Regions from separate parts of the Variovorax glucosi genome, predicted to be linked through region 2. Evidence: predicted binding sites of a transcription regulator. Region 2 holds the regulator's gene; the other holds the start of a gene.
What was found. Region 2 encodes NrdR, which represses ribonucleotide reductase genes. Its sites were predicted from a motif close to CACNANATNTNGTG; they were not measured.

Region 1 (5,402 bases), on a different contig from region 2:
GGACGGCCTGGGCATGGAAATCCTGCAGCGCGCGCAACGCGACCAGCGCGGCGAACGCTGCATCGTGATGACGGCCTACGGCTCGGCGGAGAACGCGGTCGAGGCGCTCAAGGCCGGCGCCTTCGACTACCTGACCAAACCGGTCGACCTGAAACAGTTTCGCGGCGTGGTCGCTGCCGCGGTGCAGGCGCAGCCGGTGGCAATCAAGCCGGCACGAACATCCGCCGACGACAGCGGAAAGACGATCGCAACCGCCGTCACCGTCCTGCCCGACGGCGTCGGCATGGCGGCGCTCGACCGGCTGGTCGGCGATTCGGAGCCGATGCGACGCGTCAAGTCGCGCATCGCAAAGGTAGCGCGCGGCATGGCGCCGGTGCTGGTGCGTGGCGAATCGGGAACCGGCAAGGAACTGGTCGCGCGCGCGGTGCATGCGTGCAGCCAGCGAAGCGACGGGCCGTTCGTCGCCGTCAACTGCGGCGCGATTCCCGAAAACCTGCTCGAAGCCGAATTCTTCGGCGCACGCAAGGGTTCGTACACCGGTTCGGCAGCCGATCGCGACGGCTATTTCCAGGCTGCGCGCGGCGGCACGCTGTTTCTCGACGAGATCGGTGACCTGCCGCTCGCCATGCAGTCCAAGCTGCTGCGTGCGATCCAGGAGCGCAGCGTGCGGCCGATCGGCTCGACGCAGGAAGACGCCGTCGATGTCCGCATCGTCAGCGCGACGCACAAGGATCTGCAGGCCGAGGTTCAGTCCAGCCGGTTCCGCCAGGACCTGTTCTACCGGCTGAACGTGATCGAGATCGCGGTGCCCGCCTTGCGCGACCGCCGCGAGGACCTGCCGGTGCTGTGCGCTGCGCTGCTCTCCCGCATCGCGCATGACGCGGGCATGCCGGTGCCGGTGCTGTCCTCCGGCGTCGTCGACGAGCTGGCTTGCCAGCCGCTGCATGGCAACGTGCGCGAACTGGAGAACCTCCTGCATCGCGCGGTGGCGCTCAACGACGGCGACGAACTTCACCTGGATTTCATGGGCGGCGAAGCTGCGCCGAACCTGGCGGTCTCATCGCCTTCGGCAGCCACGGCCACGGCTCCGGTGTTTCAGGCACAGGCGACCGCTTCGCCGTCGGACGTTCCGGCCGACCTGCAGGTCTACCTTGACCAGCAGGAGCGTGAAATCCTGGTGCGGGCGCTGCGCGAAAGCAGCTTCAACCGCACTGCCGCGGCTGCACGCCTCGGCCTGAGCCTGCGGCAGATCCGCTACCGCATTGCGCGTCTGGGCATCGCGATGCCGAACGGCGACGACGCGCCGGCCGGGCCAGGCGGATTCGCCGATGAGTGAGCGCACGTGGCGGGACGGGTGGTACGAGCCGGCAAAGCAGCTGCCCTCGCCGAACTTCGGTCCGCGACCGACCGGTACGGCGGTCGACCTGATCGTCCTTCATTCGATCAGCCTGCCGCCCGGCATCTACGGCGGCGACGAAGTGCAGCAGTTCTTCACTAACCGGCTCGACTGGAGCGCGCATCCGTACTTCGAGCGGATCCGCGGGATGGAGGTTTCGGCGCATTTCTATGTGCGGCGCGACGGAGCGCTGTGGCAATTCGTGAGCTGCGACGAGCGTGCGTGGCATGCCGGCGCGTCTTCATGGCGCGGCCGCTCCAACTGCAACGACTTCTCGATCGGCATCGAACTCGAAGGACTCGAAGGCGAAACCTTTGAGCCGGCGCAATACGACACCCTGGCGCGTCTTTGCCCGGCGATCGCGGCCAAATACCCGATCGACGGCATCGCAAGACACTCCGACATCGCACCAGAACGCAAGATCGATCCAGGCCCCGGGTTTGATTGGAACCTTCTTCTTACTCTTCTTGGCTGGAACGACAAAGCAACACCATCGGGTTAAAAAAAGACTTTTTTCAGCTGCTCGCCCGGCAGCAGTCGCGCGGCGCCTGAAACCTAGAAGGCATGCGGCTTCCAGCAGAAATGCGCCGAAAAGACGGTGTCCAAGAATCGGAAAAGCACTACAGGTAGTGGGTTGTAGACCTTTCTGACCCCAGATATAGTGTCCGTCTGCCCAAACGCGTCCGATGTCGAACTTCGGTCGCCGGCACAGAAAACGCTGTCGAAACATAGCCCATGCGTACTGCCTAGCGCGTTTGCGGCTCACCCAGACAAATCCGCCACACCGAGGACTCAATGCAAACAGCATCCAACACGCCATCGACCTCCCGCGTCCCGAATACCGCTCCGCGGCCTTCCGGCGCGACGACCCAGCGCGACGTCGCCGCACCCATCGAAAGCGAAGCGCTGGCGCACTACCAGATCATTCGCCGCAACGGGTCGGTCGTTCCTTTCGAGCCGAGCAAGATCGCCATCGCGATGATGAAAGCCTTCCTGGCCGTGCATGGCACCCAGGGCGCGGCTTCGGCCAGCGTGCGCGAAACCGTCGACACGCTCACCCAGAATGTCGTGCGCGCCATGATGCGTTCGCGTCCGGGCGGCGGCACCTTCCATATAGAAGACGTACAGGATCAGGTCGAACTCGGCCTGATGCGCGGCAGCCACCACGAAGTCGCGCGCGCCTACGTGCTCTATCGCGAACGCCGCATGCAGGAGCGCGCCAAGCAGGATGCGCAGGTTGCGCCTGCAGTGCCGACGATTCATGTGCTCGACAACGGCCAGCGCGTCGCGCTCGACCTCAACGAGCTCAAGGGCCTGATCGAATCCGCCTGCGAAGGCCTGGGCGACACCATCACCGCCGCACCGATCGAAGCCGAGACGATGCGGAACCTCTACGACGGCGTACCGCTCGACGAGGTCTACAAGGCGTCGATCCTGGCGGCACGCACGCTGATCGAGAAAGACCCCGACTACACCTTCGCCACCGCACGCCTGCTGCTGCACACGATCTTCAAGGAGATCATCGGCCGCGAAGTGATGCCGGTGGAGCGCTCGCAGGCCTACGTCGATTACTTCCCCAAGTTCATCCAGAAGGGCGTCGACAACGAACTGCTCGATGCCGAACTGCTCAAGTACGACCTGCCGCGCCTGGGCGCCGCGCTCAAGGCCGAGCGCGACCTGCAGTTCGACTACCTCGGCCTGCAGACGCTGTACGACCGCTACTTCCTGCACGTCCGCAAGACCCGCATCGAACTGCCGCAAGCCTTCTTCATGCGCGTCGCGATGGGCCTGTCGCTCGGCGAGAAAGACCGGGAAGCGCGTGCCATCGAGTTCTACGAAGTGCTGTCGTCGTTCGATTTCATGTCGTCGACGCCGACACTGTTCAACGCCGGCACGCTGCGCTCGCAGCTGTCGAGCTGCTACCTGACGACGGTGCCCGACGACCTCGGCGGTATCTACGAGTCGATCAAGGAAAACGCGCTGCTGTCGAAATTCGCCGGCGGCCTCGGCAACGACTGGACGCGTGTCCGCTCGCTCGGCAGCCACATCAAGGGCACGAACGGCGAATCGCAGGGCGTGGTGCCGTTCCTGAAGGTGGTGAACGACACGGCCGTCGCCGTGAACCAGGGCGGGAAGCGCAAGGGCGCGGTCTGCACGTACCTCGAAACCTGGCATCTCGACATCGAGGAGTTCCTGGAGCTGCGCAAGAACACCGGCGACGACCGCCGCCGCACGCACGACATGAACACCGCCAACTGGATCCCCGACCTCTTCATGCGTCGCGTGATGGAAAAGGGCAACTGGACGCTGTTCTCGCCCAACAACGTGCCTGAGCTGCACGACCTGTTCGGCGCCGAATTCGAGACCGCCTACGTCGCCTACGAAGCCAAGGCCGCACGCGGCGAGATCACGCCGTCGCGCACCGTTCCGGCGAGCGACCTCTGGCGCAAGATGCTGACGATGCTGTTCGAGACCGGCCATCCGTGGATCACGTTCAAGGATGCCTGCAACGTGCGCTCGCCGCAGCAACACGCCGGCGTGGTCCACTCGTCGAACCTCTGCACCGAGATCACGCTGAACACCAGCGACGAGGAAACCGCGGTCTGCAACCTCGGCTCGGTCAATCTGCTGCAGCATCTGAAGGACGGCACACGCGACGCCAACGGCGTTGCCACCAAGGTTCTGGACCAGGCCAAGCTCAAGAAGACGATCTCGACCGCGATGCGCATGCTCGACAACGTGATCGACATCAACTACTACGCGGTCGAGAAGGCGCGCACGTCCAACCTGCGCCATCGTCCGGTCGGCCTCGGCCTGATGGGCTTCCAGGATTCGCTGTACGAACTGCGCATTCCGTATGCATCCGACGCAGCCGTGCAGTTCGCCGACGAATCGATGGAAGCGATCTGCTACCACGCCTACTGGGCATCGACCGATCTGGCAAAGGAGCGCGGCACCTATTCGAGCTACAAGGGCTCGTTGTGGGACCAGGGCATCCTGCCGATCGACACGCTCGACATGCTCGAAAAGGCACGCGGCGGTTACGTCGAGGTCGACCGCTCGACCACGCTCGACTGGGACACGCTGCGCCAGAAGATCAAGACCGACGGCATGCGTAACTCGAACTGCGTCGCCATCGCACCGACCGCCACGATCTCCAACATCATCGGCGTCGACGCGTCGATCGAACCCTGCTTCGGCAACCTGTCGGTCAAGTCGAACCTGTCGGGCGAATTCACGGTCATCAACCATTACCTGGTGCGCGACCTGAAGCGCCTCGGACTGTGGGACGACGTGATGGTCATGGACCTGAAGCACTTCGACGGCTCGCTGCGTCCGATCGATCGCGTGCCGCAGGACATCAAGGCGCTTTACGGCACGGCGTTCGAAGTCGAAACCAGGTGGCTGGTCGAGGCTGCGGCACGTCGCCAGAAATGGATCGACCAGGCGCAGTCGCTCAACATCTACATGGCCGGCGCCTCGGGCAAGAAGCTCGACGAGACCTACAAGCTCGCCTGGCTGCGCGGCCTGAAGACGACCTACTACCTTCGCACGCAGAGCGCGACGCACGCCGAGAAATCGACCGTGCAATCGGGGCGTCTGAACGCGGTTTCTTCGGGCGGCAGCAGCGACTCATCGACATCGTCCGCAGCACCTGCGGGCATGAGCGCGATCGAAGCGGCAGCGATGGCTGCGCAGGCGCAACTCAACTCGATTCCGGCAACCGACATCGCGTTCTGCGGCGTCGACGATCCGACCTGCGAAGCCTGCCAGTGACGTCGGCCTGATGCGAAGTTGGTTCGCGGCATCGCCTGACAAAAATAGCGATGCATGCGGACAACATAAGCATGAATAAGCACGAGATAATTCGGGCGCGGTGAGAGCTGCAATTTGCAACCCTTCATCGTTGCTCACATAATTTGAGCATTGGATTTTTCTATGTTGACCTGGGACGAAGAAGTCAAACCATCCGCGCAAGAAGAGGTGCTGCAAGAGCCGCATCGCT
Region 2 (5,402 bases):
TCGGCGTCTAGATAGCCGACTTGCCCTGCCAGTTTGCGGACCGCATCGGCGGCGAAACGCGCGTTGTCCAGCAACTGGCTTGCCGCGTCGGTCGTCACGTGTCCACGGCGCGCGACCTGCAGCGCCGCGGTGGCGACGATCACGACCAGCAGCGTCAGTGCAAGTGCCACCATCAGCTCGATCAGCGTAAAGCCGCGCGAGTTTCTGATTCGAAGAAGGGCGACGCGACGTTCGGGCGGCAAGGGGTGGTTCATGACGGCCAGCCGGCGGCGATGGGCAGCATGACGGCGGGACGGCTGTCAGGGTCGCCCGCACGCGCGAAGGCGGCGGCGCCGGTGAGCGAACGGTCGGTCGACGCGCGCGTCCATCCGAGCTTGACCTGAGCGACATCGCCACTGCCTGAGCATGCCCAGCGGGGCAACCCGGCACTGTCGTACGGTGTCTGGTCGAAACACACGACGACGCGGGCGGCCGGCAGTCCGCCGTCGGGGGAGAAAACGCGTTGCAGCCAGTCGTCGATCTCCCAGCGTGCGACGTCGAGCGGATTTGCGCAGCTGGCGGTGAAACAGTCGACGGCGGTTTTCGTCGGCGCAGCAGTGGCATTCGCCTGCAGGTACGGATTGGTGGCTGCGTCGGGAAGGGCAGCGACACCGCGATTGCCACGCATCTGCTCGGCCAGTTCGGTGGCCAGACGCACGGCCGTCGATTGCAATCGCGCCTCGCGGTTGTTCTGCAGCGACGCCGCCTGCAGACCGATCATCCCGATCATGCCGATCGACAGAAGCAGGACGGCGACGAGCACCTCGATCAGTGTCGAGCCGCGCGCTTTCTGCGCTAGGGATGTTCGTTTCTTCGCCAAGCGTGCCTCACCTTGTTGAGCCGCCTTCTTGCAAGGCGGTCTGGTGCGGCATTCTGTTAGGCGGGATCCAGGTTTTCGAGCCTTTCGAGCGGCGTATGCAACCGCTCGGCGTGGCGCTTGTCGTCGTAGGTTTTCGGGGTGTTAATGCACAACCGCGAAGACATCGGCGTGAGTACTTTAGATGTCGCGAAGTAGCTGACGAAACTCGTCGACGTCCTCGAAGCTGCGATACACGGAGGCGAAGCGCACGTAGGCCACCTTGTCGAGCCGCTTGAGCTCGCGCATGACATGCTCGCCGACCTGCGTCGATTCGATCTCGCGCAACCCGCTGGCCAGCAGCTTCTGCTCGATGCTCAGAAGGGCGTTGTCGATCTGCGCGATGCCGACCGGTCGCTTGCGCAGCGCAAGCATCATCGAAGCGCGGACCTTGCGCGAATCGAAGTCGGCGCGGCTGCCGTCCTTCTTCACGACGACCGGAAAGTTGACGTCGGGGCGCTCATACGTCGTGAAGCGCTTGTCGCAGGCGCTGCACTGTCGTCGGCGGCGGACGAAATCGCCATCCTCCGAAACGCGGGTCTCGACGACCTGCGTTTCGGCGTGACTGCAGAAAGGGCACTTCATGCGGTCACCGGACGGTCGGCAGCAGTCAGCGGTAGACCGGGAAGCGGCTGGTGAGCGCGTGCACCTTGGCGCGCACGGCGTCGATGTTCGCCGCATCGCGCGGATTTTCGAGCACGTCGGCGATCAGGTTGGCCGTGAGACGCGCTTCTTCGTCCTTGAAGCCGCGCGTGGTCATGGCCGGTGTGCCGATGCGCACGCCGCTGGTGACCATCGGCTTTTCGGGATCGTTCGGGATCGCGTTCTTGTTGATCGTCATGTGGGCGCTGCCCAGCACGGCTTCGGCTTCCTTGCCGGTGATGCCCTTGGCACGCAGGTCGACCAGCATGACGTGGCTCTCGGTGCGGCCGCTGACGATGCGCAGGCCGCGCTCGATCAGCGTGTCGGCGACGATCTGTGCGTTCCTGATCACCTGTTGCTGGTAGATCTTGAATTCCGGCGCCATCGCTTCCTTGAAGGCGACGGCCTTGGCCGCGATGACGTGCATCAGCGGACCGCCTTGCAGGCCGGGAAAGATCGCGCTGTTGATGGCCTTCTCGTGTTGCGCCTTCATCAGGATGATGCCGCCGCGCGGGCCGCGAAGGCTCTTGTGCGTGGTCGAGGTGACGACGTCGGCATGCGGCACCGGGTTCGGGTACACGCCTGCGGCCACCAGGCCGGCGTAATGCGCGATGTCGACCAGGAAGATCGCGCCGATTTCCTTGGCGACCTTGGCGAAGCGTTCGAAATCGATGCGCAGCGAATAGGCCGATGCGCCGGCGATGATCAGCTTGGGCAGATGCTCGCGCGCCTTGCGCTCCATGGCGTCGTAGTCGATGGCTTCGTTGGCGTCGAGGCCGTAGCTGACCACGTTGAACCACTTGCCGCTCATGTTCAGCGGCATGCCGTGCGTCAGGTGACCGCCTTCGGCCAGGCTCATTCCCATGATGGTGTCGCCGGGCTTTAGGAAGGCCAGCATGACGGCTTCGTTGGCGGAAGCGCCGCAATGCGGCTGCACGTTGGCTGCGTCGGCGCCGAAGATCTGCTTGATGCGGTCGATGGCCAGTTGCTCTGCCACGTCGACATGCTCGCAGCCGCCGTAGTAGCGCTTGCCCGGATAGCCTTCGGCGTACTTGTTCGTGAGTTGCGAGCCTTGGGCCTGCATGACCGCCGGAGAAGCATAGTTCTCGCTTGCGATCAGTTCGATGTGGTGTTCCTGGCGTGCGTTTTCGGCTTGGATCGCAGCCCAGATTTCGGGGTCGGTCTGTTCGACCAGGATATCGCGGTGGTACATGGCAGTCCTTTGAAGACGGTGGTCCTTGTTTCAACCAAACAAGGGCTGCCCAGGCGAACGGCTGAACACCCGCATCCGATCTTTCGAAGATGGCGGGCGGTACGCTTCCCAGTGGTATTCCACGTCAGCGCAAACCACCGAAAACGGGGCAGCGCCTATCGCCAGTCGCGTACTTCTCGAGTGTAGCCGACCCGGAAAGGCTCAGAAGCCCGCGAGGGTTGCGACCTTTTGTCCGTCGCCGGCATCGGCGACAGGCAGGGCGGGACGCGGCGTCGTGCCCTGCGCGCGAACGACAGGCGGCGCAGCAGCTGGCGTGGTCGGCACCGATTTCGAGCCGCCAGCCACGAGGCGCAGGCGTTCGTGCTCCGCCAGAACCTTATTCGCGTAACCGCCGTCGTCTTCCAGATTGGCGGCGCCGACGTAATAGCGCAGGCCGGCTTCGAGCGAGCCGGCGCGCGCGATGCATTCCTGCAGCACCTTGACGCCCACGCGCATGTTCGTGACCGGATCGAACGCCGTCAGCGAGCCGCCGGCGCTTTCGTACTTGTCGACGTGAACGCGGGTCATCACCTGCATCAGCCCTTGCGCGCCGACGTGGCTCTGAGCGAAGGGGTTGAAGCTGGACTCGACTGCCATGATCGCGAGGATCAGCGTCGGGTCGAGCTTGGTGCGCTTGCCGAGCGAATAGGCCTCGGACACCAGAACGCTCAGCGGCTCCGCGGCGACACGGTACTTCTTGCTGAGCCAGAACGCGACTGCGGCCTGCTGGCTCGGCAGATCACGCGGGCTCGCCGCCGTGGTGCGGTCGATGGCCGTCACGTCGAGCGCGGTCGCATCGGCCACGAGCACCGGCTTGCGCGAGTCGAGCCAGCCCGATAGATGGGCTTCGCCGGACGCGCGCAGATCGGGGCGGGCCATCAGGGCCAGCACCGCGAACACAGTGGCCAGCCCGAGAAGAGCGAAGCCGTTGTGCATGATTTCAAAAAAGCCGTCGACCACATCGGATCCGAATGTCCGTAGCCCTCGGGCTGTGGCTTCTAACGCCTTGCTCATCGCTGTTCCTTTCTATGCGGCCCCGGGGCGCCAACGCCACGAGGGCAATGGGAGACACCGGCTGCAACGCTGATTGGTATGAATCAGGACCGCGCGTGAAGAGGTTGGAGCGCGGAATTCTGATGTAGCCGAAAAGATTTACTTTCGGCAGCGGATCTGGATGGCCCGGCGACAAGGGTGGCACGGGCGAGCCGAATTCTAGGAGGCGCTTAATACCCAGTCAATAATAAGGAATCAATTCTTTATGCAACTAGAGGTTTATCAGATATAGAACTTTTGTTTATTCGGTATTTTCCTAATCTTCGCGCTGTGCGTGTCGGAAGGCGCCGCGTCGAGAAGCCCGGCATCGGGACGGTGCCGTTTCTGCGGCACACTCCGTCGATGAATCGGGCTTCCTTGATGCAGAGTAAATGGGTGCGCCGCGGCGCTATCGCGGTGTTGTCGCTGCTGGGTTTCTGGCTCGTTGCCTGGCTCGCCGTGCCACCGATCGCAGAGAGCCAGATTCAGCGGATCGCCTCCGAGAAACTCGGCCGGCAGGTCACGGTCGGCTCGATCGATTTCAAACCCTGGACGCTCGAACTCACCTTGCGCGACCTGCGCATCGCGACCGCTGACGGAGCCCGGTCTCAGCTCGAAATCCAGCGCATCTATGCCAATGCCGAGATCCAGTCGCTCGTGCGCCTGGCACCGGTGATCGATGCCGTCGTTGTCGAGGGGCCGGCGGTCCATCTGACCCACATGGCCGACGGCAAGTACGACATCGACGATATCCTGGCCAAGCTCGCCAGCGCGCCCGAGACGCCGCCCGGAAAACCCGCGCGCTTTGCTGTTTACAACATCGCGATTTCCGGCGGTTCGATCGATTTCGACGACCAGACCGTCAAGCGCAAACACGAGTTGCGCGATCTGGTTTTCCAGGTGCCCTTCCTGAGCAACCTCGACTCCCAGCGTGACATCACGACCGAGCCCAAACTGGCTTTCAAGCTGAATGGCATCGCCTTCGACTCCGCCGCGGCAACCACGCCTTTCGCCGACAACAGAAAGACCGACGCCAACCTGAGTTTCAAGGGGCTCGACCTGGCGCCATACCTCGGCTACATCCCCGGCGGCCTGCCGATCAGGCTGCAGGCCGGACTGCTCGATGCGGAGTTGAAGATCGATTTCGAACGCGCGGCGACTGGTGGACTCAAGATCACCGGCACCGTCGAAGCGCACGGCATGAAGATCGCCGATGCCCGTTCGCGCGACCTGCTGGCTTTCGATTCGCTGAAGCTGGCGCTGACCGATGTCCGGCCGCTCGAGAGCGTCTTCCATCTCGGCGAGATCGCGTTGGCCGCGCCGAAACTGAAGGTCGCGCGTGATGCCTCCGGCCAGCTGAACCTGCTGGCGACCGATCCGAACACGGGCGCTACCGAGAAGGTCGTGGCTGCACCGCCTGCGAAGACGGCCAGCGCACCGGCTGCACCGGCCGCTCTGGCTGCACCTAAACCGCAGTTGCGCGTGCAGGTCGACAAATTCGTCCTGAACGGCGGCGAGATCGGCTGGACCGACGAAACGACGAAGCCTGCCGCTTCGATCGATGCACGCGCTCTCGCGCTC

Region 1: ACSFA3_RS20175 (ribonucleoside-diphosphate reductase subunit alpha) is a predicted target of NrdR. The motif match lies at 2,047-2,060, and genes of this name have one in related genera.

What each region holds. Positions count from the first base shown of each region.
Region 1 covers NZ_JBPJZE010000004.1:371,087-376,488, reverse strand. Annotated here, with positions in the region: gene ACSFA3_RS20185 (sigma-54-dependent transcriptional regulator) at 1-1,336, shown strand, start outside; gene ampD (1,6-anhydro-N-acetylmuramyl-L-alanine amidase AmpD) at 1,329-1,898, shown strand; gene ACSFA3_RS20175 (ribonucleoside-diphosphate reductase subunit alpha) at 2,192-5,173, shown strand; gene ACSFA3_RS20170 (ribonucleotide-diphosphate reductase subunit beta) at 5,336-5,402, shown strand, end outside.
Region 2 covers NZ_JBPJZE010000001.1:545,277-550,678, reverse strand. Annotated here, with positions in the region: gene ACSFA3_RS02695 (PilW family protein) at 1-254, opposite strand, end outside; gene pilV (type IV pilus modification protein PilV) at 251-859, opposite strand; gene nrdR (transcriptional regulator NrdR) at 1,037-1,480, opposite strand; gene glyA (serine hydroxymethyltransferase) at 1,506-2,750, opposite strand; ZMP/ZTP riboswitch at 2,791-2,929, opposite strand; gene ACSFA3_RS02675 (lytic transglycosylase domain-containing protein) at 2,952-3,803, opposite strand; gene ACSFA3_RS02670 (DUF748 domain-containing protein) at 4,185-5,402, shown strand, end outside.